DNA from 4 places in the Bradyrhizobium sp. A5 genome. Region 3 is predicted to be linked to each of the others. Evidence: predicted binding sites of a transcription regulator. Region 3 holds the regulator's gene; each other region holds the start of a gene.

Region 1 (7,765 bases), 1.9 Mb from region 3:
GTCAGCAACTCGGTGCGCCTGGTCGACGTGATGTCGACGCTGGAGACGATCCCGAGCCGGATGCGCATCGTCATCCTCGATGCCTGCCGCAACAATCCGTTTCCGAACGTGAACGACGCCGGCCGCGGCCTGGCCATCGTCGATGCGCCGAACGGCTCCATCGTCGGCTATTCGACCGCGCCGGGCGCCGAGGCGCAGGACGGCACCGGCGGCCACAGCCCCTACACGCAGGCCTTCCTGAACGTCGCGCGCGAGCCCAACGTGCCGATCGAGCAGCTGTTCAAGCGCGTGCGCCTTCAGGTGAACCAGACCACGCTCGGCGCGCAGATCCCGTGGGAAAGCTCGTCGCTGACGTCCGACTTCACTTTCTTCGGCGACACCGCGGTTGCCGCCACCCGCGCGCCGGTGAATGCGCCGGTGGTGCAGATGGCCTCCAACCTGCCGAGCCGCTCGACGCGCCAGGCCTATGACTACGTCGTGTCCGAGGGTCGCCCCGAATACTATCAGGAGTTCATCCAGATGTATCCGCACGACCCGCTGTGCGACCACGTCCGCTGGCTGCTCAACAACCTCCAGCTCACGCAGGCCTGGCACAAGGCGGTGCTCGCGAACTCGCCGCTCGGCTACAAGAGCTTCTACGAAAGCTACGGCAACACACCCTATGCGCAAGTCGCGTTGAAGCTCGAGGCCCAGCCGAAGCAGATCCCGTTGATGCAGGCGACCAGGTTCCTGGCGCCGCAGAGCATCAACCCAACTTTCAAGTTCGGCAATCTCGGCCAGCCGAAGTACCTGCCGCAGCAGGGTAATGGTGGCAGCCAGATCAACGGCAACCTGCCGGTGGTGCAGAAACCCGGCGACAACAACGGCATCGGCAAGCTCGGCAATGGCGGCCAGATCGTCAACCTGCCCTCCGGCAACAACCAGCACAACGGCACGCCATCGCAGACCCCGGGCAAGATCGTCACCCTGCCCGCGCCGACCAACACGACCAACACCAATGGCGGCATCGGCAAGATCGTGACGCTGCCTGCGACCAACAACACGCAGAATGGCGGCAGCAACAATGCCGGCACCAGCAACGGCAATTCCGGCAAGATCGTGAGCATGCCGGTGAATGTCGGCAAGGGTAACCAGAACGGCGACGCGAAGCCGGTCGTTCAGACGCAGAACAACCCGATCCGCATCAACAACGGCGCGAGGATCAACAACAACCCGGTGAGCAAGGTGCAGGTTCAGAACAACCAGCAGAACACCCGCCCGCAGCTCAACGCGACCAATCGGATCGTCAACAACGGCGGCAACAACTTCCGCCAGTCGATGAACCAGTCGCAGGGCAATGGCGGCGGCAACAACCACCGCGGCGGCTTCATGCGCTGATCGTCATGGGCGAAAAACGACAAAGGGGCAGAGCGAAGACGCTCTGCCCCTTTACCATTTTCAGCTCTTAGAAGTTGTCATTCCGGGATGCGCCGAAGGCGCAGGCCCGGAATCCATACTCCCGATCGTATGGATTCTCAGATGCGCAATTGCGCATCATAGCTCACGCTTCGCGTGCCCCGGAATGACAGCTAAGCCACCAGCTCGGAAAACAAATCCGCATCGACATTGCCGCCGGAGAGCACGATGACGACGTTCTTGCCGGCGACGTCGAGACGTCCCGCAAGCAGCGCGGCAAGGCCCACCGCGCCGCCGGGCTCGACCACGAGCTTCAGCTCGCGATAGGCGAACGCAACGGCCGCGCCGACTTCCTTGTCCGAGGCGGTCACACCGCGCGCAAGCAGCTTGCTGTTGATCGCAAACGTCATCTCGCCGGGGATCAGGGCCATCAGCGCATCGCAGATGGTGCGGCCCGCGGGCGCATGCGGCTCGCGATGGCCTGCGGTCAGCGACAGTCCGTGATCGTCGAACGCCTCGGGTTCGGCCACCACGATTTCGGCGAGCGGATAGCGCGCCTTCACCGCGGTTGCGACGCCTGCGATCAGGCCGCCGCCGGAGGCCGGCGCCACCACGATGTCGGGGCTGAGGCCGAGCGCCGCCATGTCCTCCGCGATCTCGCGGCCGGCGGTGCCCTGCCCCGCGATCACGAAGGGATCGTCATAGGGCCTGACCAGCGTCGCGCCGCGCTTCTCGGCGATGCCGCGCGAGATCGCCTCGCGGTCATCGTTGTAGCGGTCGTACAGCACGACCTCGGCGCCGTAGGACTTGGTGCGTTCCCGCTTGGACAGCGGCGCGTCCGCGGGCATCACGATGGTGGCCTGCATGTCGAGGATCTTCGCCGCCGCCGCCACGCCCTGGGCGTGGTTGCCGGAGGAGAACGCGACGACACCGCCGGCGCGCTTGTCCTGCGGGATCGAGGCGACCTTGTTGAAGGCGCCGCGGAACTTGAAGGAGCCGGTGCGCTGGAGCATCTCCGGCTTCAGGAAGACCTTGGCGCCGACGCGCTCGTTGAGCACGGGAAAGGACAGCAGCGGGGTGCGGATGGCAAAAGGCGCAATCACGCGCGCTGCGGCATCGATGTCAGCAGAGCTGACCGGAAGGGGCTGTTCTGTCATCAGCAATTTGTATCTCGGCCAATGACGGCTGGGAAGACACCTCCGCGAGAGGAATTTGCCCCTCAGGCGACGAAGCGTGGCTGTTCCGCGCCGTTTCGGCCGGGCAGCACCGCGCCGACCGCCTTGATGCTGTCGACAAAGGCCCTCGCCGAGGCCTCCCAGGTGTAGTCGGCGGCGAACTCCACGCAGTCCTGCCGGGAGATGTCGAGCGCGGCGAAGCAGGCGTTGCGCAGATCGTGATCCAGCGCCCCGACCGGCGCATCGCCGATCACGTCGCGGGGGCCCTTCACCGGGAAGGCAGCCACCGGCAGGCCACTCGCGAGCGCTTCCAGCAGAACCAGGCCGAAGGTGTCGGTCTTGCTCGGGAACACGAAGACGTCGGCCGCGGCATAGATGTCCGCCAGCTCCTCGCCGTGCTTTTGCCCGAGGAAGATCGCATCCGGATAGGCTTCCTCCAGCGCGACGCGCGCCGGGCCGTCGCCGACGACCACCTTGGTGCCGGGCAGGTCGAGATCGAGGAACGCCTCGAGATTCTTCTCCACCGCAACGCGGCCGACCGAGAGGAACACCGGTGCCGGGAAGCAGAGATCGATGGCGCGAGGATGGAACAAATGAGTGTCGACGCCGCGCGGCCACAGCACGACGTTCGCAAAGCCGCGCTCGCCAAGCTCGCGGGCGAGCGCCGGCGTTGCCGCCATCACCGCGCGGCTGGGCGCATGGAATCGGCGCAGCGCGCGCCAGATCAGGGATTCCGGAACCGGCACCCGGGCGCGGATATATTCGGGGAAACGCGTATGGAAGCTGGTCGTGAACGGCAGCTTGCGCTGGCGGCAATAGCGACGGACCATCAGGCCGATCGGCCCTTCGGTCGCGATATGGATGCTGTCGGGGCGCGCTTCCTCGATCAGCTCTACGATCCTGGCCGGCCGCGGCATCGCGAGCCGCACGTCGCGATAGCTCGGCATCGCGAAGGTGCGGAACGATTGCGGCGTCAGAAAAGTGAATTCGACGCCGAGCCCCTCGGACGCATCAGCAAGCTTGGTCAGCGTCCGAACCACACCGTTGACTTGCGGGTGCCAGGCGTCGGTCGCGACCAGGATGCGCATCAGGCGGCCTCTGTCATGCAGCTCTGGCTGCCACCTGCGGAACGGCCGCAGGCTTTTGCGCGTGATCCGCCCAGGTGATGATCTCGAAATGGCCGTCGTCATGCTCGACCAGCGCGGTGCAGCTCTCGACCCAGTCGCCGCAATTCATGTAGCGGATGCCGGCCTCGTCGCGGATGACGGCGTAGTGGATGTGGCCGCAGATCACCCCGTCGGCGTCGTGCCGGCGCGCTTCGGCCGCGAGCGCCTGCTCGAACGCGCCAATATAGTTGACGGCGTTCTTGACCTTCTGCTTGGCCCATTGCGACAGCGACCAATAGGGCACCTTGAACATGCGCCGGAAGAAATTGACGAAGCGATTCATCTGGATCGCGAAATCGTAGGCCTTGTCGCCGAGATGGGCGAGCCAGCGCGCGTTCTGCACCACGAGGTCGAAGATGTCGCCGTGGATGACGAGGTAGCGCTTGCCGTCCGGGCCGGTGTGGACGGTGTTCTCGACCACGTCGATGCCGCCGAAATGCGTGCCGTAATAATTGCGCAGGAATTCGTCGTGATTGCCGGGGATGTAGATGACCTTTGCGCCCTTGCGCGCCTTGCGCAGCAGCTTCTGGACGAGGTCGTTATGCGATTGCGGCCAGTGCCAGCTCGATTTCAGCGCCCAGCCATCGACGATGTCGCCGACAAGATAGATCGTATCGGCGTCGTGGTAGCGCAGGAAGTCCAGCAGAAGGTCGGCCTGAGAACCGCGGGCTCCGAGATGAACATCGGAGATGAACAAGGTGCGAAAGCGCCTTTCAGGGCTCTCGTCACTCATATCGTAACTTCCCATGCGACATGCCTGTAACAATATCCCGTGACAGGGGGATGACCATTGAACCTTTGAGGCACCCTCAGATACGAATCAAACCTCGCCTCGCCCGTCCTGCGAATATCAGTCGCATGCGACAATCAGGCGACATGAAGCGGCAATGATTGTCCGCAAGAGCTCGGGAGCCACGGCCTTGTTGGTTAACGGCAGTAGCCGCCGCACCGCGCGAAGCCGGGGTCAGTAAAACTTGTGGAAATGATGGATCGGCCCGTGGCCGTGACCGACGCTGAAGCGATCGGCGGCCGCAATCGCCGCGCTGATCCAGGCTTTGGCGTTGCGCACGGCGCGCTCGAGATCCTCGCCTCTGGCAAGCCCCGCCGCGACGGCCGAGGACAGTGAGCATCCCGTGCCATGGGTGTTTCGGGTCGCGACGCGCGGCGCGGCGAGCGCGATCGTCGCCTCCGCATCGACGAGATAGTCGATGCTCTCGGCGCCCTCGCCGTGCCCGCCCTTGATCAGCACCGCACGGCAGCCGAGCGCGAGCAGGCGGCGCCCCTGGCTCTCGATCCCGGCCTCGCTTGTCGCAATCGGCTCGTCGAGCAGAGCCGCGGCTTCCGGCAGGTTGGGCGTGATCACCGAGGCCAGCGGCATCAGCTTCTTGCGCAGCGCCTCGACGGCCTCCGACGCCAGCAGGCGGTCGCCGGACGTTGCGACCATCACGGGATCGAGCACGATGTGGCGGGGAGTCCAGCGCGACAGCGCGGCCGCGATCGCGTCGATGCTGGCGGCCTGCGCCACCATGCCGATCTTCACCGCGCCGACCTCGAGATCGGAGAACACCGCGTCGATCTGCGCGGTGACGAACTCCGCCGGCACGGCGTGAATGCCGGTCACGCCCCGCGTATTCTGCGCCGTCAGCGCCGTGATGGCGGAGGCGCCATAGACGCCGAGCGCGGCAAAGGTCTTCAGGTCGGCCTGGATGCCGGCGCCGCCACTCGAATCGGAGCCGGCGATGGTAAGCGCCACAGGCGTCGTCATGAGGCGATTTTCCGCTGTTTCCGGGCCATGCTTCCTCCTAGCGCGCAGACCCGGGGGCGACAAGGCGGGCAGCAAGTTCGCTTGCTAAATCCGGCCGGTTTTGGCCTAGTAGCGGCCAGATTTGCCTTCGGAGTGACTGCAATGGTTCCTTTCTTCGTCCAGATCAAATGCAAGCTCGGCCAGTCCTATACGGTGGCCAATGCGCTCGCCGAAGCCGAGATCGCCTCCGAAATCTACTCCACGGCCGGCCATTACGACCTGCTGGTGAAGTTCTACGTCGACAAGGACACCGACATCGGCCACTTCATCAACGAGAAGGTGCAGGTGCTGCCTGGCATCCAGGACACGCTCACCATCATCACCTTCAAGGCTTTTGGCGCCAGCTGACGGCCCGGAATTGGCGCGAGCCGCCGGTTGCGCCGCCGCTCGCCTGTGCTAGCGTCCAGCCGTTGCAAATGACCCGAGTACCGAGCAAGTCATGGCTCTCACCACGTCGGTGCCGCTGCTGATCAGCCAGCAATTTGATGGTGAAGTGGTGCTCGCCAACTATCAGAATGGCGTCTACTACAACCTCGACGGCAGCGCCGCGCAAATCTGGCTGGGCCTGAAGGTCAACCGAACGGTTGAGGAAATTGCCGGCGCCCTCGCCGTCGCGACCGGCGGCGATGTGCCCTCCATCACACAACAGGTGCAGGCCTTCGTCGACAGCATGCTGGCGGAAGGCCTGATCGCCGAGGGCACCTCCGAGGCGCGCAGCGAGACCTCCATGGAGACTTGGTCGCCGGTGCTGGCGGGCGCATTCGTCGCCCCGGAATTCCAGCGATTCGACAATCTGCGGGAGCTGTTGCTGATGGATCCCGTGCACGACGCCGGCGAGCAAGGCTGGCCGCTGCGCGAGACCAATGAAAGCTAGCGGCTTCATCCGGCATGAGATCGCGAAGATCTTCGCCAGGACATCGGAGCCGATCGAGGCGCACGCGCGCTGCGGCCCGTTCGGCTTGCGCCTCGGATTTGCATCACAGGAATTGGCCGGCATGTTCCTGCCGGCCTATATCCAGAGCACGCCGGGCAGTAGCGATCTCGACCTGCGCTTCATCACCGCTGATCATCACGATCTCTCCGCGCTGGTGCCAGACGCGGCCGAGAAGCCGCGCCTCTTGATCGAGGACGGCGTCTATTCGGTGTGGCAGCCCGCCGTCATTCCCGTGCTGTACGCGGTCGACCTTGCAGCAAGGCGCGGCATCGCCTGGCTGCCGAAGGGCGAGGCGCCGCCCTGGATCCGCAGCCGTCCCGCGATCTCGCTGATCCATGCCATGATGCACGAGACGCCCTGGTGCGCGGTCCATGCCGCGGCCGTGGGCGGCGACGCAGGCTTCACGCTGCTCGCCGGCGAAGGCCACAGCGGCAAGACCACCGCGGCGCTGGCCTGCGCCAAGGCCGGCTGGCTTTACGCGGGCGACGACTTCGTCGCGGTCAACAGCACGACCGGCGAGATCGAGCCGCTGTTCTGCTCGGCGCGGCTGCGCCCTGCCCTGATCGATACGTTTCAAGACTTCATCGGCAAGACCACGGCGGTCTCCGACTTCAACGGCGAGCCGCGCCATGAGCTCAGCCTCGCCGATCTCGGCGACCGCATCGGCGGCGGCAGATTGCGCGCGACCTTCATCCCCCGCCGGCGCGGCGCAGCGACGCCCGAATTCACCCCGGCCAAGCCATCGGATGCGTTTCGTGCGCTGCTGCCGACCACGGCCTATGAACTGCCGGGATGGCCGAACGAGATCGCCGACAAGGTCGCGAAGATCGCTGGCCTTGCGCCGGTGTTCTTCGCCGACACCGGCACCGCGCCGATGGAGATTCCCCCGGCGTTCGCCCGCCAGCTCGACCAGCTCTGAGGCCGCATGCGCGTCTCCGTCGTCATCGCCGCCTACAACGCGCAAGGCTACATCGCCGAGGCGATCGAGAGCGTGCTCGGCCAGACGGTCCCGCCCGACGAGGTCATCGTCATCGACGATGGATCCACCGACGGCACGCGCGGCGTTCTCGAGCGCTTCGGCGGCCGCATCGTCGCACTCGCGCAAGGAAACAGCGGCCAGGCCGTCGCCGTCAACAAGGGACTCGCGCTGACGCGCGGCGAGCTGATCGGCTTCTGCGATGCGGACGATCTCTGGACGGCGCGCAAGCAGGAGCTCCAATTGGCACGGCTCGAACGCGACGGCGAGCTCGACGCCGTCTTCGGCAAGGTGCAGCAATTCGTCAGCCCCGAC
Region 2 (7,765 bases), 1.9 Mb from region 3:
AGCGCGAGCGCCGTGCGGGCCTGGTAGCTGTAGAGCGAACGGTGGCAGGGCGAGTTGAACCAAAGCGCGCCATAGCGCTGCCAGTTGGCGAGCGTATCGGGTGCCTCGCAGGCGCGGCCGCCCTTGTAGCCGGCGCGGCTCGGCCGGTAGTACTGCGCACCGGCGGTGCCGAGATAGGAGCGGAAGCAGAAGCCTTCGTCCGACAGCGCCAGCGGCCGGTCCGGATTGCCTTCGCCCGAGGCGATGCTGTCCCCGAGCCCGGCAACGAAGATGTCGCGAACCTGGATCTCGGTCTGGACGCGCTGTGTCGGGTCGGAGCCGGAGGAGACGTCCACGCTCGCGACCGTCTGCTTGCCGTAGCGGACCCGCAGATTGATCGGCTCGGCGCAGTCGAAGGTCGATTGTTGTGGCCCTTCGCCATCGTCGAACGACCAGGCGCAGGTGGCACCGACCGGTACCGCGCCGGTCAGGCGCACCGTGACGGGATGGTCGATCGGGGTGATGTAGTTCTCTTTGACGTTGTCGCGGGTGCAGGGCTGGTTGACGCGGCCCTGCAGGTCGATGCAGAGCCGGTTGACCATGTTGCGGGCCCAGCCGCGGCCCTCGCTCTGCAGCTCCAGCGACTGCTCGGCGGCGAGAATGCTGCGGTTACGCGCGTTCTCGACGTGGAGCAGGAAGTCGCGCTCTTCGCGAAAGAGGCGAAAGCGGTTGCGCACCTCCCAATTGATCTGCATGGCGCCGGCGTCCTGCGCGGCGGCGTGCTGGAGCGGCAAAGACGTCAGGATTCCGACAAGCAGCTGAGCGCCTACGGAGAGGGTACGAAGGGAATAAGGGATCATGGCCCGCGTGTTCAACGGCAAAGTTGAGGCGGAAATAAGAGAGGATTGCTCCGCCGCCTGCAACCCTTGTTTGGACCGTCCAGCCTCTTAACGCTTGCTGGCCTGCCGCAGCGACCGCTCGCGCTCCATCGCTGCCACCTGCTTGGGCAGGTTGGCCTGAGCGCAGGCCTCCGCCAGCCGCCGTCGCTCCTGCCAGGGCTCGACCACGTTCATCCAGAGCTCGCGCGCGCCCATGATGGAGATGGCGAGACCGAACGGGATCACGAAATAGAGGATGCGGAAGACCAGCAAGGTCGCCAGCAGCTGCTCGCGGCCGAATTCGGGCAGCGCCACCAGCATGGCGGCGTCGAACACGCCGAGCGAGCCCGGGGCGTGGCTGGCAAAGCCGAGCAGCGTCGCCAGGATGAACACGACGGAGAGCGACAGGAAATCGATGTGCGGATTGGCCGGCACAAGCAGGTACATCGCCAGCGCGCAGAAGCCGAGATCGACCACGCCGATCAGGATCTGCACCAGCGTCAGCGGCGCCGACGGCAGCACCACCTTCCAGCCCTTCTGGCCGAGCTCACGGCGCTTCTCCCCCATGCACAGCCAGACCAGATAGGCGGCGATCGAGGCAAGACCGCCAAACGCGATCAGCCGGTTGATCGACGACGGCAGCTGATCCATGTAGGTGGCGGCATCCGGATGGATGGCCATGCCGATCGAGAGCACGAAGATGTTACCGAGCCAGAAGGTCAGGCCGGACAGGAAGCAGATCTTGGCAACGTCGATCGCGTTCAGCCCGTAATCCGAATAGATCCGGAAGCGGATCGCGCCGCCGGTAAACACGGTGGCTCCGATGTTGTGGCCGATCGAATAGGATGTGAAGCTGGAAAGTGCTGCGATGCGATAGGGCACGTGCTTCTTGCCGATCGTTCGCAGCGCAAAAAAGTCGTAGAAGGTCAGCGTACAGAACGCGAAGACGACGCAGATCGCCGCCAGCCCGATATTGGCGCGGGGAATTTCGGTCAGCGCGGTCAGGATGACGCCGGTATCGATCCCCTTGAGGGTGCGCACCAGCGTGGTGACCGCGAAGGCGATGATGAAGACGCTTGCGGCAATGCCGAGCCGTCGCCAGCCGATCCATCTCTTGAAGCCGCGTTTCAGCGCGGGCAGCAGTCCGTGCATTCATCCTCCCGGCAGGGGGCAAGACCGACCGGGCCAGACATTGGCCGGTCGGGTACGATCAGTGCCCGAACTGGGCGTCGATCGCTAGGCATGATGTAGCTCATTTAAGGCAAAAACAGCGACTTGTGCAGCCCTTGACAAGGATAGGTTCTGCGTTCGGCGACCGCTTTTGTCATATGTGGTTCACATCCGGCGCGTTAAGCATATGAGTCGCGCGGCCGCGGGCCGACCGTGCGTCCGTAAGTTACCATGATCGCAAATCCGACCATCACCGACATTGTTCCAGCGCAAGAGCTTGCGGACTTTTAGGAACGTCGGTGCCGTGCGCTGGTTAGCGCCTCATCAGCAATCGAACATGGCGGAATAGGCGGCTTTTCTTGTGAGCCGGTGCCGTCATGTTCCCGAAACCCGAGAGGATCGGAACGATGGGACTGTTCACCAAGGACATCAAGACTATGGACGATTTGTTCGTGCACCAGTTGCAGGACATCTACTACGCCGAACAGCAGCTCACCAAGGCGTTGCCGAAAATGGCGGACAAGGCCACCGATCCGCAGCTGAAGCAGGGCTTTTTGACGCACCTCGAGGAAACCAAGCAGCACGTCAAGCGCCTCGAGGAAGTGTTCAAGATGCACGGGACGCAAGTGAAGGCGGTGGACTGCCCGGCGATCGACGGCATTATCGAGGAAGCCGAGGAGACCGCCGGCGAAGTCGCCGACAAGGCGGTGCTCGACGCGGCGCTGATCAACGCGGCGCAGGCAGCGGAGCATTACGAGATCGTCCGTTACGGGAGTCTGATCGCCTGGGCCAAGCAGCTTGGCCGCACCGATTGCGCGGCCGTGCTCGCCAAGACGCTCGAGGAGGAGAAGGCGACTGACAAAAAACTCACCACGCTTGCCGAGAGCAAGGTGAATCTGCGCGCCGCCAGCTAACGCGAAGCTGCTGCCTGAAACGCCGCGCGGTTCTTCGCGCGGCGTTTTCGCGTTCAGCCGCGGCGTAGCGCGAAATGCGCGCCGCAGAACGCCATCACCGCGCCAAGGCAGAGCGCGGCCAGCCCGGCGAGCACGCCCGAGACGGTCGGGATCGGGCTTGGCGCCGAAGCCACCTGGCCCGCACCCGCGAGCAGGAGCACGCCGACCGCGATCAGAAACTGCCGCATGCGCTGCGGGATCTGGCCGTCGGCGGCGCTCTGCATCAACGTCGCGGTGAAATAGCCGCCGGAAAAACCGACCGTGGCGATCAGCCACCAGGCGATCGCCGCGCCCGCGGGAATGAACTCATGCGTATCGGAATGCCAGAGGCCGCCGAGGTCGAGGCCGTAGCGCGCGCCCAGCATGTGCACCGCGAGCGCGAGCAGCACGCCGGAGATCACGGCGGCGCCGAGAATCAGGCGTCTCGGAAAAAAGGTCGTCTCAGCCATGTCCCGCTTGTAGGATGGGCGAGGGCGATCGTGCAAGCGGATCGCGGACGGGATTGCGGTACGGGATTGCGCGCAGGGGATTGATCGTCGAGATGCAGGTGTCGGAAGCTGAGGTGCCTTCGGGTGAGAGCTACGCCTACAAGGCGTCGCTGATCGGCTCGGCGCATCGCTTCGAGCTGACGGACGAGGGGCTGTCCTGGCACATCTCCGGCCGCTCCGGTCTGTGGCGCTATGACGAGATCAGCGCGATCCGGTTGTCGTTCCGCCCGGTGTCGATGCAGCAGCACCGCTTTCGCGCAGATGTCAGCCATGCCGGTGGCGGCCGCATCAGGATCCTGTCGACGAGCTGGCAGACCCCGGCCCTGGTGGCGCCGCAGGACAATGGATTTCGCGATTTCATCGTCGCCCTGCACGCGCGGATGGCGAAGGCCGGCAGCCGTGCGACACTCACGGCAGGCCTCGGCCGCAACACCTACGCCGCGGTGCTGGCGTTCCTGGCCGTGCTGGCGGTGGCGATGACGGGGCTGCTGATCCGCGCGCTCATGATCGGCGAGTTCGCCGGCGCGCTGTTCATCCTCGGCTTTGCCGCGCTGTTCATCTGGCAGGTCGGCGGCTTCGTCCGGCGCAACCAGCCGCAAAGCTACAGCTTCGATCGCGTGCCGAAGGCCTTGCTGCCTTAGCGCTACTCCGTCGAGTCGAAATCCTCTTCCTTGGTGCCAAGCAGCGAGACGAGCGTGCGCAGGCCGGAATCGAGTTGCTCGGGCGAGGGCGGGGCGAGCGCGAGCCGCACTGCGTTCGGCGCGTGTCCATGCGCGATGGCGAAGGTCGAGGACGGCGTCAGTGCAATGCCGCGCCGGGCGGCCGCGGCGACGAAGGTCTGCGAGCGCCAGTGCGGCGGCAGCGTCAGCCACAGATGATAGGAGCGCGGATCGGCCGCGAGCTGGTAGCCGGCGAGCAGCCGTGCCGCGGTGTGCTGGCGGCGCGTGGCGTCGATCCGCTTCAGCCGCGTCAGCTCGGCGACGGTGCCGTCAGCCATCAGCCGCTGCCCGGACGCAAGCGCGTGGCCCGAGGCGATCCAGCCGCCGGTGCGGACCGCGCCCATCACGCTCTCACGCAGATGTGGCGGTGCGACCATGATGCCGAGCGCAAGTCCGGGCGCGACCTTCTTGGACAGGCTGTCGATCACGATGCAGCGGTCGGGCCCGAGCGCCGCCAGCGGCGTGTCGTCGGCGAGGAAGCCGTAGACGGCGTCCTCGATGATGGTGAGATTGAGCTTCTCGGCGACGCGCATGATGTCGGCGCGCCGCGTCGCATTCATGGTGACGCCGAGCGGGTTCTGGATGATCGGCTGCAGATACAGCGCCGACAGATGCGCTTCGCGATGCGCCTTCTGGATCGCATCGGGGCGCGCGCCGAATTCGTCCATCGGAATCGGAACGAGCGTCACGCCCAGCCGCGCCGCGATGCTCTTGACGTAGGGGTAGGTCAGCGCCTCGACGCCGCAGCGGCCGCCGGTGGGGACGAGTGCCGCGAGCGCGGCCGCGAGCGATTGCTTGCCGTTGGCGGTGAATACGATCTGCTCGGCCTGCGGCGCAAAATCCTTGCGCGCGAGATAGGCGGCGGCCGCATTGCGCGCGCTCTTGGTGCCGGTGCTGGTCGAGACGCGCAGCGCGGATTCGAGCGCGTCGACGCGCTCAAGCCCGGCAAGGCTCTTGGCGATCATCGCCCATTGTTGCGGCAGCAGCGGGTAATTGACCTCGAAGTCGATCCGCGCGTCGCGCGGCTCGCTCAGAGCCTCGACCTCGCGTCTGATGTCGCCGGAGATGAAGGTGCCGCGGCCGACCTCGCCGACGACGAGGCCGCGGCGGAGCAACTCCGTATAAACACGGCTCGCGGTCGAGACTGCAATGCCACGGTCATAGGCAAAATTGCGCTGCGGCGGCAGCCGGTCGCCCGGCCTTAACGTGCCGTTAGAAATATCCGAGGCAATAGCATCGGCAAGCTTCACGTACTCGAACTTGGACATTATTGCACCGAGAGCAATGTTTTTCTTGCTCCGAGCAATGTACTGGAGCATTTAAGTTCCATCAAGGTCCGCGATTGTGCCGAGGAGAGCGAGAGCAATCCGATGGCAAATGAGGTGCAAACGCTCAGGCGTCTGCGCCAACGGCATCCGCTTCGCCGCGTAGACCACAGGCCGGAGAAGAAACATGACATGACCACGATTTCCCAAACTGCCGGGCGGAGTCTGCGCCCAGCCTCGTCGAGCGGATTTTTCAGCACGCTCGTCAACGCCGCCTATGCCCTGTTCGATCGTCTGGAGCACCGCACGGCGGTCAAGACGCTGAACGAGCTCGATGACCGCGCCCTGCGCGACATCGGGATCAACCGCAGCCAGATCGAGGACGCGGTGTACGGCCAGTTCAAGGCCGAGCTGACGCGGTATCTGTAAGCGACTGTCGCGACGCCCGGCGGGGCCGGGCGTGGTGACGTGTACCGTCCCCGCATCGTCATTGCAGACACAGCTTCGCGGCCTCGCGGCGCATTTTGCCCGAGCTTTTGCTTCGCCGCCTCACCCTCGTGAAAGAGGGCGCAGGGAAGACCGGGCGCCGGCTGGCACCCGCGGTCCACTGTGCGAAGTTGCAGTGAGAAATCTGCACAGCGGCATACAGGTGTAGCCAGGACAGCCCGGCCTTCCCTGCGCAGTGGTTTTACGGCTTATGTCGTACTCTCCCCGGGGAGCGATGCACTATTGCCCCCGTCGCCTTGCGGATGGCTGATGCACGCGCCCGGTCGGGCCGCCACATCACCGCAACGCTTGACGCCAGCCTGCGGGCGCCAGGACCACACGATTTTGCCGTACGCAGATCACACCGGTCGTGTGCGCGCCGCTTTCGCTCACGGTTGCCCGCCCTGCGATGCCTTTCGCGCCGATGTAACTCACGTCCACCGCCGTCCGGCCCGCGTTCGTGACGATCGCGATACGCCCCTCTTCCTTGGGCCGGAGTGAGCGACAAATACGCTGTTTCCGAATTTCGATAAAGTGGAATATTTTCGACGGCGGCCATTGACCGGCAGCTTGGGTGTTTTGCCCGACGGGCACTCAAGTGCTTGTAGCCCGCATTTCGCTGCGCTGCTTCCGGGCTACGAACAGAGCCCGGTGTAACGCTCAGTGCCTCACCACCAGCACCGAACACGTAGCGTAGCGTACCACATGCCCCGCATTCGACCCGAGGAAGTAGGTGCGCATCGCCGGCCGATGCGAGGTCATCACGATCAAATCGGCCTTCATGTGCACGGCTTCCTCGAGGATCTCGTGATAGATGCCGCCCTGGCGCACCACGCTGGAGATGCGGGAGGCATCGATGCCGGATTCGCGCGCGACGATGGCGAGCGCTTCCTCCGAGGTCTGGCGCTGCTGTTCGTCGAAATCGGCCGGCACGTATTCCGCCAGCATCACCGGCGTCATCGGCAGCACGTTGAGCAGGCGTACCGTGCCGCCCCAGGTCTGCGACAGCGTTGCCGCGGTCGCGATCGCAGGCTTGGCGAGGTCGGTGTCGGCGAGGTCGATGGGCACGAGAATGGACTTGAACATCTGCGCCTCCAAATCTTCCGGTCAGGACGTCCTGCCGGCACGTCGCGCGATCAACCCGATCGAAGCGGCCTCGCGTTACCGAAGTAGCTTTGGGCTCACGAACAGCACCAGCTTGCCGCGGCGGTAGGCCACGTCGCTCCAATCCTTGACGTCAAAGTCGAAGATCGCAAGCCCCGCGGTGGGCAGGTTGTCGGCCAGCGCCTTGGCGCCGGCCGGATCGCCGCTGCCCATCAGCATCAAGGCGGCCTCGTGCATGCCGGGATTGTGGGCGATCAGCAGCAATTGCTTCGGGTTGGCCGGGGCGGTTGCAGTGCGAATGGATTCAAGGATCTGTGCGGGATCGGCGCCGTAGAGTTCCGGCAGGACCTCGACCTGCGGCGCCGCGACGCGGTCCTTCATCGTTTCCCAGGCCGCGTCCCAGGTCTGCCTTGCACGGACGGCGTGCGACACCAGCACCGCATCGGGGAAGGGGGGGTGGGCGGCGATCCAGTCGCCGATCCGGGCCGCGTCCTTGTGGCCGCGGTCGTCGAGGCGGCGATCCTGGTCACGGCCGCTCGGCGCGTCGGTCTCGGTCTTGGCGTGACGCAGCAGCATCAAACGGCGCATGGCATTCTCGAATCGTTATACGTCCAGGATATCCAAATGGATCATCTACAGGCGCCGGCCGAGGGCAAGGTGACAACGGCCCGCACGGTCCTCTCAAGCGCGACGAGATTAGGACAAATCCTCTTCGCGCTTAAA
Region 3 (7,765 bases):
TCGCCGACCGCAAGACGCACGCGCGTCGGGATCTGCTCGGAGCGCAGGAAATATTCGTGGGCGGCATCTTCCAGGCTGCCGCCGTCGAGCGCGACGAGGCCCTGGTAGCGGCTCATGTCGGGGCCTTGATCGATGGTCATGGCGAGATGACCGCGGCCGAGCAGCGTGCCGGAATCCCTGATATCGCCGAGACGCTCAGCATCAAAACGCGCATAAGCGCGCAGGCGATCCGGCGCCTGGTAGTCGACGACCAGGAACGACACCGGCCCGTCGGTCTGGGCCTGCAGGATGAAGCGGCCCTCGAATTTCAGCGCCGAGCCGAGCAGCGTCGTCAGCACGATGGCCTCGCCGAGCAGCTTGCCCACCGCGGCGGGATAATCGTGCTTGGTCAGGATCTCGTCGAGCGCCGGGCCAAGCCGCACCAGCCGCCCGCGCACGTCGAGCGCGTCGACCTCGTAGGGCAGCACCGCATCGTCGATCGGAACCGCCGATGGTGCGCGAACCGGGCCCTCTAGCCCGGTTTTCATGTCAGGGGATTGGGAAACCATGGCGCATTATCTGGGGTCGGAGGGCGGAAATGGAAGGGGTGCGGGGTGGCACAAACTCGGTGTCGTCCCGGGGCGCGCGGAGCGCGAGCCCGGGATCCATAACCACAGGATGACGTGATGGCGCGAGATGACAACTCGGAGTCCTCGCCAAATTACGTCCTGTGGTTATGGATCCCGGATCTGCGCGCCGCTGTGCGGCGCTTGTCCAGTATGACAGCGAAGGGTGGCGCAGCCGCCCGCGCCACAGCCGCTATTTCACCGCGTCGAAGCACCAGGCCAGAATGCCCTTCTGCGCGTGCAGGCGGTTTTCGGCCTCGTCGAACACGACCGATTGCGGACCGTCGATCACGTCGTCCGTGACTTCCTCGCCGCGATGGGCGGGCAGGCAGTGCATGAACAGCGCGTCGGGCTTGGCCAGCGACATCAGCTTCGCGTTGACCTGGTAGGGCTTGAGCACGTTGTGGCGATGTTCGCCTTCCTTGTCGCCCATCGACACCCAGGTGTCGGTGACGACGCAGTCGGCGCCCTTCACGGCGGCTTCCGGATCGGTGCCGAGCGCGATCGGCGCGCCGGTCGCCTTGATGAAATCGCGCATGACTTTCTTCGGCGCGAGCTCCGGCGGGGTTGCGACGTTGAGCTGGAACTTGAAGCGCTCGGCGGCGTGGGCCCACGAGGCCAGCACGTTGTTGTCGTCGCCGGTCCAGGCCACCGTCCGGCCCTCGATCGGGCCGCGATGCTCCTCAAAGGTCATGAGATCGGCCATCACCTGGCAAGGGTGCGAGCGGCGCGTCAGGCCGTTGATGACGGGCACCGTCGCATATTCGGCAAGCTCGAGCAGCGCATCGTGGTTGAGGATGCGGATCATGATGGCGTCGACATAGCGCGACAGCACGCGCGCGGTGTCGGCGATGGTCTCGCCGCGGCCGAGCTGCATCTCGGCACCGGTGAGCATGATGGGCTCGCCGCCGAGCTGGCGCATGGCGACATCGAACGATACCCGGGTGCGGGTCGAGGGACGCTCGAAGATCATCGCCAGGGTCTTGCCTTCGAGCGGCCTGACCGGCTGATGCGCCTTCTGCTTCGCCTTCATGGCGGAGGATGCGGCGAGCATGCTCTTGAGCTCCGCCAGCGGCAACTCGTTGATATCGAGGAAGTGTTTTGGCGACTTGCTCATCAGCTTGCCGCCCGCTTGGTCTTGCTCGACGAGATCGCGGCGCAGGCACGCTCTAACCGCCCGACACTGTCCTCGATTTCGGCTTCGGTGACGATCAAAGGCGGCAGGAAGCGCACGACATTGTCGCCGGCGCCGACCGTGAGCAGTTTTTCGCTCCGCAACGCCGCGACGAGATCGCCGGATGGCACCACGGCCTTGATACCGATCAGGAGGCCCTCGCCGCGCACTTCGCTGACCACGTCGGGATGGCGGTCGATCACGGAGGCGAGCTTCTGCTTGAGCAGCAGCGACATCCGCTGGACGTGGTCGAAGAAGCCGGGCTTGAGCATGACGTCGAGCACGGCATTCGCCGCCGCGATCGCGAGCGGGTTGCCGCCGAAGGTCGAGCCGTGCGAGCCGGGGCCCATGCCGGAAGCTGCGTCCGCGGTCGCCAACACCGCGCCGATCGGGAAGCCGCCGCCGAGCGCTTTCGCCAGCGACATCACGTCAGGTGTGACGCCGGTGCGGCGATGCGCGAACAGATCGCCGGTGCGGCCCATGCCGGTCTGCACCTCGTCGAACGCCAGCAGCAGCCCCTTGTCGTCGCAGAGCTGGCGCAATGCCCGGAGGAAGGCAGGCGTCGCCGAACGCACACCACCCTCGCCCTGGATCGGCTCGATCAGGATGCCGGCGGTCTGCGGACCGATCGCCTTCTTCACGGCCTCGATGTCACCGTGCGGGACCTGGTCGAAACCGTCCATCGGCGGACCGAACCCTTCGAGATATTTCGCGGATCCTGTCGCCGCCAGCGTCGCCAGCGTGCGGCCGTGGAAGGCGCCCTCGAAGGTGATGATGCGGTAGCGCTCCGGATGCCCCTTGGAGAAGTGGTGATGGCGGACCAGCTTGATCACACCCTCCAACGCCTCGGCGCCGGAATTGCAGAAGAACACGAAGTCCGCGAAGCTTTCATTGCACAGGCGTGCGGCGAGCTTCTCGCCGTCCGGGCTCTGGAACAGGTTCGACATGTGCCAGAGCTTGGTCGCCTGCTCCTGCAACGCCTTGACCAGCGCGGGATGGGCATGGCCGAGCGCATTCACCGCCACGCCGGAAGTAAAATCGAGATAGCGCTCGCCATTGGTCGCGATCAGCCAGCAGCCTTCGCCGCGCTCGAAACCGAGGTCGGACCTGGCGAAAACGGGGAGCAAATGCGGCGCTGCGCTGTTAGTCATGACTGTCACTTGAATGTTGCGGACGGTGAGCGTGCATTACGCAACGCACCATTCACCGGCCCGGAAAACGAAACGTGCCGCCTTTTAAGGGCGGCACGCGGGACTATCTTATGCTTGGTGAAACGGGTGTCAATGCCGCCCGGAAAGCCTCGCGAAACGCTGAATCCGTAGTCTTGCGGTGGCGATTTTGCGGGATTTCGCCACGGAACATGTGGAAGCGAGTCGGCGGACTCTTGCGCGTGAGTCACGCCATATTGTAGCGTTTGGCTTGTCAGATACGACATCTCGTGCGGCAGTTCTGATCTCTAAGTCCTCATGTACCGGCGTAAACGTTCGGGCGGCTCTCGGTGCCCGGCGAGCCTTAAGGGATTCTGACGGCACGGGTTTTTCGAGGCTTAGGCATTCGCAGTGCAGCCCCAGGATGGAGGCGCGCGGCGAAGGAAAGGGTGCAATGACGGTTTTGACCTGGTCGGATGATCGCGTCGAGCAACTGAAGAAGCTCTGGGAGGCCGGGTTGTCGGCCAGCCAGATCGCGGCAGAGCTCGGTAATGTCACCCGCAACGCCGTGATCGGCAAGGTGCACAGGCTCGGCCTGTCCGGCCGCGCCAAGAGCCCTTCATCCGCTGCGCCGCGGCCGCGCAAGGCGCGTCCCGCCCAGCACATGATGCGGGTGAGCCGGCCCATCGCGCGCGGCAACACCGCGCTGGCACAGGCCTTCGAGGTCGAGGTCGAGGCCGAACCGGTCACCTACGACAACGTGGTGCCGATGAGCCAGCGGCTGTCGCTGCTGGAGCTCAACGAGGCGACCTGCCACTGGCCGGTCGGCGATCCCTCGAGCCCGGATTTCTTCTTCTGCGGCGGCAAGGCGCTCTCCGGCCTGCCCTATTGCGCCCAGCACTCGCGGGTTGCGTATCAGCCGGCAGCGGATCGCCGGCGCGCGCCGGCGAAGCCGGGTCCGCGCTGAGGTAGCGGAATTCTCTGATCGTCAACGCGGCGGCCGTCACACGATGACGGCTCCAATTCCTCGGTGTCATCCCCGCCTAGTGCGCAATTGCGCGCGGGGCGCGGGTATCCATAACCACAGGGCGCAATTGTTGCGCGCGATGGTCGCTCCGAGTCTTCGCCAAACCACGTCCTGTGGTTATGGATCCCGGGCTCGCGCTGCGCGCACCCGGGGATGACGACGGAAATTGTTGCCGCAGCTCGCTAAGCCAACAGCCGCTAAACCGCCTTACGTCTGCTCGGCCTTCGCAAAGCGATCGTCGAGCGCATAGCCGGCGCCGCGGACGGTGCGGATCGGGTCCTGCTCGCGGCCGAGATTGAGCAGCTTGCGCAGGCGGCCGATATGCACGTCGACGGTGCGTTCGTCGATGTAGATGTCGCGGCCCCAGACGCTGTCGAGCAGTTGCTCGCGCGAGAACACGCGGCCGGGATGCTCCAGGAAGAACTCCAGCAGGCGATATTCGGTCGGGCCGAGGTCGATCGGCCGGCCCGAGCGCGCCACGCGGCGCTTGTCACGATCGAGCTCGATGTCGCCGTAGGCCAGCACGGTGGCGAGCCGCTCCGGGCTGGCGCGGCGCAGCAGGCCCTTCACGCGCGCCAGGAGCTCCGGCACCGAGAACGGCTTGACGATGTAGTCGTCGGCACCGGTCGCAAGGCCCCGCACCCGCTCGCTCTCCTCGCCGCGCGCGGTGAGCATGATGATCGGCAGCTGCTTGGTCTCCGGCCGGGTGCGAAGCCGCCGGCACAATTCGATGCCGGACAGCCCCGGCAGCATCCAGTCGAGCACGATCAGATCGGGAATGTGCTCCTTGAGACGGGTGTCGGCGTCGTCGCCACGCATCACCGTCTCGACGTCATAGCCGTCGCCTTCGAGGTTGTAGCGAAGCAGCTCGGTGAGAGCTTCCTCGTCTTCAACCACCATAATGCGTGCGCCCATCGGGTCGTGGCTCCTCAAGTCGTCAGGTATTCGGGACCGTCGTGGCGAAGGTCGTCATGTCGCCCTTCGGCCGCTTGTCGGTGATCGCCTGACCTTCGATCATGTAGAACACGGTCTCGGCGACGTTGGTGGCGTGATCGCCGATACGCTCGATGTTCTTGGCGCAGAACATCAGATGGATGCAGAACGAGATGTTGCGCGGATCCTCCATCATGTAGGTCAGGAGCTCGCGGAACAGCGAGGTGCAGATGGCGTCGACTTCCTCGTCGCCCTTCCACACCGCCATCGCCGCCGGCAGGTCGTGCGCGGCGTAGGCGTCCAGCACCGACTTGACCTGCTGCTGCACGAGGTCGGTCATGTGCTCGAGGCCGCGGAACAGCTTGAGCGGATGGAAATCCGTCTCCAGCGCCGCGACGCGCTTGCCCATGTTCTTGGCGAGGTCGCCGATGCGCTCGAGATCGGTCGCAACCCGCATGGCGCCGACGATCTCGCGCAGATCGACCGCCATCGGCTGGCGGCGCGCGATGGTGAGAACGGCGCGCTCCTCGATCTTCTTCTGCAGCGCGTCCAGCTCGGCGTCGATGGCGACGACGCGCTGACCGAGCGCGACGTCGCGGCGGATCAGCGCGTCGACGGAATCGACGATCATGCGCTCGGCGATGCCGCCCATTTCCGCGACCAGCCGGGTGAGTTCCTGCAGGTCGGTGTCGAAGGCCTTTGCGGTATGTTCAGTGCCCATGTCCCGTCTCCTCAACCGAACCGGCCGGTGATGTAATCCTGGGTGCGCCGATCGGTCGGCGACGTGAAGATCTTGCTGGTGTCGTCGAACTCGATCAACTCGCCGAGATACATGAAGGCGGTCTTGTCGGAGACGCGCGCAGCCTGCTGCATGTTGTGGGTGACGATCGCGATCGTGTAGTTCTCGGACAGCTCCTGGATCAGCTCCTCGACCTTGGCGGTCGAGATCGGATCGAGCGCCGAGCACGGCTCGTCGAACAGGATCACTTCCGGCCGCACCGCGACGGTGCGGGCGATGCAGAGGCGCTGCTGCTGGCCGCCCGAGAGCGAAAGGCCCGACGCGTTGAGCTTGTCCTTGACCTCGTTCCACAGCGCGCCGCCGCGCAGCGCCTTCTCGACGCGGTCGTCCATCTCGGACTTCGAGATCTTCTCATAGAGACGGATGCCGAAGGCGATGTTCTCGTAGATCGTCATCGGGAACGGCGTCGGCTTCTGGAACACCATGCCGACGCGGGCGCGCAGCAGGTTGAGGTCCAGCCTGGGGTCCAGGATGTTGGTCTGGTCGAGCATGAGCTGGCCGGTGGCGCGCTGGCCCGGATAGAGGTCGTACATCCGGTTGAAGATACGCAGCAGGGTCGACTTGCCGCAGCCCGACGGGCCGATGAACGCCGTGACGCGGTTGGTGCCGAGCGCGAGGTTGATGTTCTTCAGCGCGTGGTGTTCGCCGTAATAAAAGTTCAGGTTGCGCACCGTCACCTTGGCCGGGGCCTCGGGCAGCACCGGCGCCTGGGGCAACCCACCGGCCGCGCTCATCGATACGGAAAGCTCACTCATTTTGCGGTCCTCTCGGCGCCAAGGATGCGCGCACCAATATTCAGGGCAAGAACAGTCAGGGTGATGAGCAGGGCCCCGCTCCACGCCAGCTGCTTCCAGTAGGCGTAGGGGCTCTGCACGAAGTTGTTGATGGTGACCGGCAGGTTCGCCATCGTCTTGGTCAGGTCCAGGCTGAAGAACTGGTTCGACAGCGCGGTGAAGAGCAGCGGCGCGGTCTCGCCGGCGACGCGTGCGGTGGCGAGCAGTACGCCGGTGATGAGGCCGGCGCGGGCCGAGCGATAGGCGATCCGCTTGATCACCAGCGAGCGCGGCAGGCCGAGCGCCGAGGCCGCCTCGCGCAGCGCGTTCGGCACCAGCAGCAGCATGTCCTCGGTCGTACGCAGCACCACCGGGATGACGATGACGGCCAGCGCGAGCGCGCCCGCGATCGCCGAGAAGCCGCGCATCGGCACCACCACCGCGCCGTAGATGAACAGGCCGATGATGATCGAGGGCGCCGAGAGCAGAATGTCGTTGATGAAGCGGATCACCGAGGTCAGGCGATCGTTGCGGCCGTATTCGGCGAGGTAGGTGCCGGCGAACATGCCGAGCGGCGCACCGATGCCGACGCCGATCACGGTCATCATCAGTGAGCCGACGATGGCATTGAGCAGGCCACCCTCGTTGGATCCGGGCGGCGGCGTGTTCTCGGTGAACAGCTGAACGTTCAGGCCCGCAAGGCCGTTGTACAGCAGCGTGATCAGGATCAGCGCTAGCCAGGTGACGCCGAAGGCGGCAGCCGCGAAGCAAAGACCGCGGACGATGAAATCCTTGCGGCGGCGACGTGAATAGATCGGGTTCATGGCGCTAGTTCCCCGCCTTCTTTTCCAGGCGCATCAGCATCAGCCGGGCGGCTGCGAGCACGAAGAACGTCAACACGAACAGCAAGAGGCCAAGCAGGATCAGGCCGGACTGGTGCAGGCCGTCGCTTTCGGCGAACTCGGATGCGATCGCCGCCGAGATCGTGGTGCCCGGCGCGAAGATCGACCCGGAGATGCGGAACGAGTTGCCGATGATGAAGGTCACCGCCATGGTCTCGCCGAGCGCGCGTCCGAGCGCCAGCATGACGCCGCCGATGACGCCGACGCGGGTGTAGGGGATGACGACGCTGCGGACGACTTCCCAAGTGGTGCAGCCGACGCCGTAGGCCGCTTCCTTCAGCACCGGGGGCACCGTCTTGAACACGTCGACCGAGATCGAGGTGATGAAGGGCAGCACCATGATGGCGAGGATCAGCGCGGCGTTGAAGAGGCTGAGATAGGACGGCGGGCCGGCGAAGATCGCA
Region 4 (7,765 bases), 140 kb from region 3:
CCAGCCCGTACACAAAGACCGCGAGCGCCGCGGCGATCATCGCCGGCATTGCGAGCCGCGCCGAGGTCGGCCGATCGAACACATCGGGGTAGCGCGCGCGAATCTGCGCGGTGTCGATCTGCTGCGGTCTCGTCACGCCCGCGCCTCCTTGCCGAACAGGCGGCTGCGCAGCCAGCCGGTGGCGATGTCGATGATGAAGACCGTGACGATGATGGTGAGCAGGATAGCGCTGACGTCCGAATAGTAGAATTTGCGGATGGCGACGACGAGCTCCTGGCCGATGCCGCCGGCGCCGACGAAGCCCATCACCGAGGCCTCGCGGACGTTGATCTCGAAGCGCAGCAGCGCGTAGCTGGCGTAGCCCGCGGTGACTTGCGGCACGATCGCAAAGCGCATGCAGGAGAGCCAACTCGCGCCGGTCGAACGGATGCCTTCGACAGGCTTCATGTCGGCATTCTCGACGATCTCCGAGAACAGCTTCCCGAGCGCGCCGGTGGAGTGGATCGCGATCGCCAGCACGCCGGCCATCGGTCCGAGCCCAAACGCAATCACGAAGATCAGCGCGAAGACGATGCCTGGCACGGTGCGCGCGAATTCGAGCAGGCGCCGCACCACGAAACGCAGCCAGGGTGCAGGAGAAGTATTTTCCGCGGCGAAGAAGTTCAGTGCAAACGCGAAGACTGCGCCGGTCAGCGTACCGACATAGCTGATCAGCAGGGTCTCGCCGAGCATCTTCAGCCATTTGCGCCAGCCCCAGAACCACTCGCCGAGATCGGTCCAGACACGCTGACCACTATCAAGGGTAAAGATGCGGTCGAAATAGCTGACGAAATTGCCGAAATAGGTGAAGAGCGTGCGCAGATTCACTTCCGCGCCGATCGCGGCGAGAAGCAGCGCGGCGGCGAACACCGCAGCTCCGAACAGGAGACGCCATCGCCTGCGCGCGACCGCCTGGCCATAGGCGGCGTTCAGCGCAGCCAGCTGCTGCTCGGGCAGGATCGAAACCGCGATGGTCATTGGTCTAGAGGGGACCCGTCAAAAGAGAAAGAGCCGGGTCCATCGACCCGGCTCAAGTAGCTCGTCCCGAAAACTCAGGACGCCTTCTTCTTACGCAGTGCATCGACGAACTTGATCAGCTCGATCGTGCCATCCCAGTCCTTGGTGGTAGCGGGATGGAAACCCTTCTTCTGGCCGTCGGAGAGGCGGTCGAACGCGGCCTTGTCCTTGGTCGGCGCGTCGAAGAACGCCTTGGCGATCGCCGCCTTCGCGTCCTCCGGCAGTTCGGAGTTGTAGGCATAGGGGCCATTGATGATCGGCGCCGACTTGTGGATGATGCGGAAATCGTCCTTCTTCATCGCCGAGCCGTCGGCATTCTTCAGCATGTTCTTGGTCAGCATTTGCGCCAGCGTCGAATCGTCGTCGCTGGTCCACTGGTTGGCGGCGACATCGACGGTGCCCTGCGCCAGCGCGAGGATCGCGTTCTCATGGCTGCCGGTGAAGACGACCTTGCCGAAATAGCTGTCGGCGTCCGCGATACCCATCTTGTCGAGCTCGAAACGAGGCACGTTGTTGCCGGAGGTCGAGTTCGGGTCGACCAGGCCGAGGTTCTTGCCCTTGAGCTGATCGACGCTCTTGTAGGGGCTGCTCGCCTTGACGAAGAACACCGAGTAATAGCCGGTCGAGCCGTCGGCGTTGATGTCGTTGGCGAAGGCGTCGGTCTTGACGCCGGTCAGGCGGGCGCGGGCGAACGACGCCGAGCCGTAGCTGGCGATGTGGATGTTGCCGGCGCGCTGGCCTTCGATGACCGCGGCGTAGTCGTTGGCGATGCGCAGCGTGACCTTCACACCCAGTTCCTTGGAGAGATAGCTCACGAACGGCGCCCAGCGCTCGGTGACGCCGGAGGCGTTCTCGGCCGGAACGACTGCGAAGGTCAGTTCGGGATACTTGGCCTTCCAGTCCGCTGCGGAGGCGGAAGCGGTGAAGGCGAGCGCGGCGGCGCCGGCAAGAATGAGTCTGCGAGTGATCATGATACCCTCTTCATCGGTTGGGTCGGTTGACGCAAGAATTGGCAACTAGGCAGGTAGCGTGGCTCAGGCGGCCGCGGCCGTTCCGAGCGCCGGGACAGCCTCGGGCGGCGGCGCAGACGCACCACCCATGACATCGGCGGCTTCGAGATCGTAGAGCTCGCGCGCGACGTGATTTGTGAGCGCGGCCGGCGCGCCGTCGAACACCACGCGGCCCTGGGCCATGCCGATCAGGCGGTCGCAATAGCTGCGGGCCAAGTCGAGCGAATGCAGGTTGCAGAGCACGGTGATGCCGAAATGCTTATTGATGCGCAGCAGCGCATCCATGACGATCTTGGTGTTGCGCGGATCGAGCGAGGCGATCGGCTCGTCGGCGAGAATGATGTCGGGCTGCTGCACCAGGGCGCGGGCGATGGCCACGCGCTGCTGCTGGCCGCCGGACAACTGGTCGGCGCGCTGGGCGGCAAGCGAGGCGATGTCAAACTGCTCGAGCGCGGACATCGCCAGCGCCTTGTCTTGCTCGGGCCATGTCTGAGTCAGCGAGCGCCAGGCCGGCATCGTCGCAAGGCGTCCCATCAGGACATTGGTCAGCACGTCAAGCCGCCCGACCAGGTTGAATTGCTGAAAGATCATGGCCGAACGCGCCCGCCACTGCCGCAGCTCCTTGCCGCGCAGCGCGGTGACGTCGAGGCCGTCGAACAGGATGCGGCCCTGTGTCGGCGTCGCGAGGCGATTGATGGTTCGCAGCAGCGTCGACTTGCCGGCGCCGGAGCGCCCGATCACACCGACGAAGCCGCCAGGGGAGATTTTGAACGAAGCGTCGTCCACCGCGGCTTTTGCGCCGAAGCGGCAGGTCAGACCTTCAACCACCAGCATAGAGGGCTCCAGAGTAGCTGGGGCCCACCGCTAACGCCGGCGCTTGACACTTGTGTGACACGCGCGCTGCAATGCGGCGATGCTACGCACTTCGTCCCCTGTCATCGCTATGTCATGACATTGTCATCAACCCACTCGAAGAGAAACACCCGCCCTCAAACCCTCGGATGCAACATGGCCGGCAAGGTGCTTTCGGTTCAACCGACCATTGACGCGTCCGCGAAGCTGCAAGAAACCAAGCTCGGCGCCTATACCGAGGTCGGCGCGCGCACGATCCTCACCGAAGTCACGATGGGCGATTACTCCTATGTCGTGAACGACGCGCAGATCACCTACACCACCATCGGCAAATTCTGCTCGATCGCGGCGATGACGCGCGTTAATCCTGGCAATCATCCGATGCAGCGCGCCACGCAGGCCCATTTCACCTACCGCTCCAGCGCCTACTTTCCGGGCGAGAGCGACGACGCGGAATTCTTCGACTGGCGGCGCCAGCATCACGTCCATATCGGCCATGACGTCTGGATCGGTCACGGCGCGGTCGTGCTGCCGGGCCGCAACATCGGCACCGGCGCGGTGATCGCGGCGGGGGCCATCGTCACCAAGGACGTGCCGGCCTACACCATCGTCGCCGGCAATCCGGCGCGCATCGTACGGCGGCGGTTCTCGGAAGAAGTCGCCGGCCGGCTCGCCAAGCTGGCCTGGTGGGATTGGGATCACGACAAATTGCGTGAGGCCCTGCCCGATTTCCGCAAGCTCGGGATTGAAGATTTTCTCTCCACATATGAAGCACGGGCACACTCCCCTGCCAGCAAACGAAGCGCGGTCGCGTGACAGACATCTTCCTTGAAGGCGGCCGGGCGCTGATCGGCGCCGGGTTCGTCGAAACCTCGCTTGGCGTGTCCGGAACGGATATTGCGCAGGTCGATGCTTCTCGCGGCCGCGCGCGGCTGGCGATCGACGCACGCGATCTGCTGGTCCTGCCCGGCATCGTCGACCTGCACGGCGACGCCTTCGAGCGGCAGATGATGCCGCGTGCCGGCGTCGACTTCCCGATCGACGTCGCGCTCGCCGACAGCGACCGCCAGGCGATCAGCAACGGCATCACCACGGTGTTTCACGCCACGACCTGCTCGTGGGAACCGGGCCTGCGGAGTGCCGACAATGCGCGGGAGCTGATGGAGGCGATCGAGCGGCAGCGCCCGCAATTCGCCGCCGACACCCGCTTTCACCTGCGGCACGAGACCTACAATCTCGATGCCGAGGCCGAGATCACCCAATGGCTCGCCGAAGGGCGCGTCGACCTGTTCGCCTTCAACGACCACATGGACGGCACCGTCGCCGACATGGCCAAGCCCCGCAAACGCAACCGCATGGTGGAGCGGACCGGGCTGACGAGCGAGGATTTCGACGGACTGGTCGCGCGTATCGTCTCGCGCGCAGCCGACGTGCCTGCTTCCGTGTCGCGGCTGGCCGCGGTGGCCCGCGCCGCCGGGGTGCGGATGCTCTCGCATGACGATGCGACGCCGGCGATGCGTCGGGAATTTCGCCAACTGGGCGCTGACATCGCGGAGTTTCCGATCAACGAGGAGACGGCGCGGGCGGCAGCCAGCCACGGCGACGCCATCGTCTACGGCGCGCCCAACGTCGTGCGCGGCGGGAGCCATACCGGCTGGACCAAGGCGTCCGACATGATCGCCAAAGGGCTCTGCTCGGTGCTGGCGTCGGACTATTACTATCCCGCGCAGCTGCTCGCCGCATTCCGCCTGGCCGCCGATGGCGTGCTGCCGCTGGCGAAGGCCTGGGATCTGGTCTCCGCCGGGCCCGCGCGCGCGACCGGCCTTGCCGATCGCGGCGTCATCGCCGAAGGACGCCGCGCCGACATTCTGCTGGTCGACGACACCATAGCGCTGCGGCCGCGGCTGATCGCGGTGATCGCAGGCGGCAAGCTTGTGCATCTCACCGATGCGACGCGGCTGCTCAGCGCGGTGGCGACGCCGCGCGAGGCTGTCGTTGCGGCATAAATTGGTTATGCTGAAGCCATGACCGGTTTCCCCCGCTACGCGATCTATTTTGCCGCAGGCAGCAACAGCGCCCTCTCCCGCTTCGGCGCCGAGCTGCTTGGCTACGATGCCTATACCGATCAAGAGGTGCCCTTCCCCGCTGACGCTTTGCGAATCGCTCCGGACTGGCGCGACATCACCGCCGATCCCCGCAAGTACGGTTTTCACGGCACGCTGAAGGCGCCGATGGCGCTCGCGGCGGAGAAGACCGAAGCGGAGCTCATGGCGGCATGTGCCGAATTCGCCGGCAAAGCGCGGCCGATCCCGGCGATCCGGCCCGTCGTCGATGCCATCAGCGGCTTCATTGCGGTCATTCCGGCCGAGTCGGTCGACGCGCTGCAACAGCTCGCCGCCGATTGCGTCCGCGGTTTCGATTCGTTTCGTGCCGTCCTGACGGTGGAAGACCGCGCGCGGCGGAAACCCGAGAAGCTCAGCGAGCGCCAGCGCGATTATCTCGATCGCTGGGGCTATCCGTACGTGATGGAGGAGTTCCGCTTCCACATGACGCTGACGGGACGGCTGGACGCAGAGCGGCGCGGGCCGGTTCTGGAGATGCTGCGGGAACGGTTCGCGGGGCTTGGTCTTGAAGCGCTGGCCATCGACCGCGTTGCGCTGTTCAGGCAGGATGATGCGAAAGCACGGTTTCACGTTGTCGGCGAGTGGACGCTGGCCAGGTAGCCGAAAGCTCACGCGTCACACTCGGTGTCGCCCGGCGAAGGCCGGGACCCATAGCCACAAGATATCGTTTTACGAAAACTCGGAGTGACCAGCTTGCCCCGAAACCACTCCCTGTGGTTATGGGTCCCGGGCTCGCGCTTTGCGCGCCCCGGGACGAACAGCGGAGATGTCTAGCGACAGCGGAGAACGTCGCGCTACTTCCCCCACCTTAGCGCCAGCGCATCGCGCTCCCGAGCCAGCTCCAGCAACCCTGCCCGCGTCGCCGGATGCAGCGGCTGGAGCGGATGGCGCACGGCGTCGGACTTGATGACGCCGCCGGCCTGCATCATGACCTTGCAGGCGATCAGGCCGCATTGGCGGTTCTCGTAGTTGATCAGCGGCAACCAGCGCTCGTAGGCGGCCTTCGCCTCCTCGCGCTTGCCGGCAAAATAAGGATCGATGATCTGACGAATGCCGTCGGGATAGCCACCGCCGGTCATGGCGCCGGTGGCACCGGCATCGAGATCGGCGAGCAGCGTGATCGCCTCCTCGCCGTCCCAGGGGCCTTCGATGTCCTTGCCGCCCGCCTCGATCAGGCTGCGCAGCTTTGATGCAGCGCCGGGCACCTCGATCTTGAAGTAACGGATGTTGGAGAAGTCGCGCGACAGCCGCGCCAGCAGTTCCACTGACAGCGGCGTGCCCGCCACCGGCGCGTCCTGGATCATGATGGGAATGGTGATGGCGTCCGAGAGCACATTGAAGAATTCGACGATGCCTTTTTCGGGCACGCGAAAGGTTGCGCCGTGATAGGGCGGCATCACCATCACCATGGCCGCGCCGGCCGCTTCAGCCTGCCTGCTGCGCGCGGCGCAGACGGCCGAGCTAAAATGGGTGGTGGTGACGATCACGGGCACGCGGCCCGCGACATGCTCCAGCACCGCATGCATCACGGTCTCGCGCTCGGCGTCGGTGAGCACGAACTGCTCGGAGAAATTGGCGAGGATGCAGAGGCCGTGCGAACCGGCATCGATCATGAAGTCGACGCAGCGGCGCTGGCCTTCCAGGTCCAGTTCGCCGCGCTCGTCGAAGATGGTGGGCACGACCGGGAACACGCCGCGATAGGGGCGCTGGGCCTTGTGTGGGGTGACCGGCATCGAACTCTCCGTCCCTGATGTTCTTGTCGTCCGTCGCCGCGCTGGCGCGGCGCCACAGATGTACCCGGCGCACGGATCGGCGGCAATGCCGGCCCGCGCGCCGTGGGAACAGGGGACAGAGCGTCAGGCCGATTTCACCGCGCCAAGGAAGCCCTCGACCGCGGTGCGGAGACGATCGGCGTCGGCCGACATCTTCTTCACGGAATCGGTGAGCACCGTGCCGGCGTTGCCTGTCTCCTGGTTGAGCTTGGCGACGCCGCCGATAGTATCGGTGACCTCGCGGGTGCCCTGCGCCGCCTGCTGGAAGTTGCGCGAGATCTCGGTGGTCGCGGCGCGCTGCTCCTCCACAGCCGCTGCAATCGCGGTCATCTTCTCGTCGATGCCGCTGATGGCGCCGCCGATGGAGCGGATCGCGGCGACGGCCTGCCCCGTCGCCCCCTGGATCTCCTCGACCTGCCGCGAGATCTCTTCCGTTGCGTTTGCTGTCTGCGCCGCGAGGCTCTTGACCTCGCCCGCGACCACGGCAAAGCCGCGGCCGGCCTCTCCGGCGCGCGCGGCCTCGATGGTCGCGTTCAGCGCCAGCAGATTGGTCTGGCCGGCGATGGCGTGGATCATCTTCACGACCTCGCCGATGCGGCTCGCGGTCTGATCGAGGATTTCGACGGTCGCGTTGGTCTGCTCGACCTGCGCGACAGCTTCACGGGCCTCGCGCGCGCTGGACTGCACCTGTGCGGAGATCTCGCCGACGGACGCCGAGAGCTCCTCGGTCGCAGCCGCGATGGTTTCGAGATTGTTGGTGGCCTGCTCGGCCGCGGAGGAGACCGCCGCGGTCTGGCTGCTGGATTCGGCAACCAGCGAGCGCACGCCCGTGGCCGTCCCATCGAGCTCCCGCGCCGATGCCGCGACGCTGTGAATGACGGCCTGCACTGTGTCGTCGAAGCTGCGGCACGCGGCATCCACGGTGCCGGAGCGCGCGAGCTGCAGCGCCTGC

Evidence for each region. Region 3 encodes PhoB, which activates phosphate uptake and scavenging genes when phosphate is short. Its sites were predicted from a motif close to TGTCATNNANCTGTCAT; they were not measured.
Region 1: the regulator PhoB is predicted to act here: its motif matches at 4,509-4,525, upstream of WHZ77_RS10955 (UDP-2,3-diacylglucosamine diphosphatase).
Region 2: the regulator PhoB is predicted to act here: its motif matches at 2,180-2,196, upstream of WHZ77_RS11105 (YbhN family protein).
Region 4: the regulator PhoB is predicted to act here: its motif matches at 3,011-3,027, upstream of phnC (phosphonate ABC transporter ATP-binding protein).

Annotation. Positions count from the first base shown of each region.
Region 1 is NZ_CP148990.1:2,321,037-2,328,801, reverse strand. It holds gene WHZ77_RS10970 (caspase domain-containing protein) at 1-1,377, shown strand, start outside; gene WHZ77_RS10965 (threonine/serine dehydratase) at 1,569-2,552, opposite strand; gene WHZ77_RS10960 (glycosyltransferase family 4 protein) at 2,615-3,658, opposite strand; gene WHZ77_RS10955 (UDP-2,3-diacylglucosamine diphosphatase) at 3,672-4,484, opposite strand; gene thiD (bifunctional hydroxymethylpyrimidine kinase/phosphomethylpyrimidine kinase) at 4,701-5,501, opposite strand; gene WHZ77_RS10945 (Lrp/AsnC family transcriptional regulator) at 5,643-5,888, shown strand; gene WHZ77_RS10940 (PqqD family protein) at 5,980-6,414, shown strand; gene WHZ77_RS10935 (hypothetical protein) at 6,404-7,393, shown strand; gene WHZ77_RS10930 (glycosyltransferase family 2 protein) at 7,400-7,765, shown strand, end outside.
Region 2 is NZ_CP148990.1:2,357,618-2,365,382, forward strand. It holds gene WHZ77_RS11100 (hypothetical protein) at 1-839, opposite strand, end outside; gene WHZ77_RS11105 (YbhN family protein) at 927-2,009, opposite strand; gene WHZ77_RS11110 (ferritin-like domain-containing protein) at 2,435-2,941, shown strand; gene WHZ77_RS11115 (hypothetical protein) at 2,995-3,429, opposite strand; gene WHZ77_RS11120 (hypothetical protein) at 3,522-4,109, shown strand; gene WHZ77_RS11125 (PLP-dependent aminotransferase family protein) at 4,112-5,455, opposite strand; gene WHZ77_RS11130 (DUF1127 domain-containing protein) at 5,645-5,881, shown strand; gene WHZ77_RS11135 (universal stress protein) at 6,599-7,024, opposite strand; gene WHZ77_RS11140 (histidine phosphatase family protein) at 7,100-7,630, opposite strand.
Region 3 is NZ_CP148990.1:449,093-456,857, reverse strand. It holds gene WHZ77_RS02055 (Hsp33 family molecular chaperone) at 1-548, opposite strand, end outside; gene argF (ornithine carbamoyltransferase) at 799-1,722, opposite strand; gene WHZ77_RS02045 (aspartate aminotransferase family protein) at 1,722-2,930, opposite strand; gene WHZ77_RS02040 (GcrA family cell cycle regulator) at 3,382-3,894, shown strand; gene phoB (phosphate regulon transcriptional regulator PhoB) at 4,162-4,869, opposite strand; gene phoU (phosphate signaling complex protein PhoU) at 4,892-5,608, opposite strand; gene pstB (phosphate ABC transporter ATP-binding protein PstB) at 5,620-6,441, opposite strand; gene pstA (phosphate ABC transporter permease PstA) at 6,438-7,283, opposite strand; gene pstC (phosphate ABC transporter permease subunit PstC) at 7,288-7,765, opposite strand, start outside.
Region 4 is NZ_CP148990.1:590,642-598,406, reverse strand. It holds gene phnE (phosphonate ABC transporter, permease protein PhnE) at 1-136, opposite strand, end outside; gene phnE (phosphonate ABC transporter, permease protein PhnE) at 133-1,017, opposite strand; gene phnD (phosphonate ABC transporter substrate-binding protein) at 1,092-2,027, opposite strand; gene phnC (phosphonate ABC transporter ATP-binding protein) at 2,091-2,900, opposite strand; gene WHZ77_RS02695 (chloramphenicol acetyltransferase) at 3,075-3,734, shown strand; gene WHZ77_RS02690 (alpha-D-ribose 1-methylphosphonate 5-triphosphate diphosphatase) at 3,731-4,924, shown strand; gene WHZ77_RS02685 (DUF1045 domain-containing protein) at 4,943-5,641, shown strand; gene WHZ77_RS02680 (dihydrodipicolinate synthase family protein) at 5,836-6,774, opposite strand; gene WHZ77_RS02675 (methyl-accepting chemotaxis protein) at 6,898-7,765, opposite strand, start outside.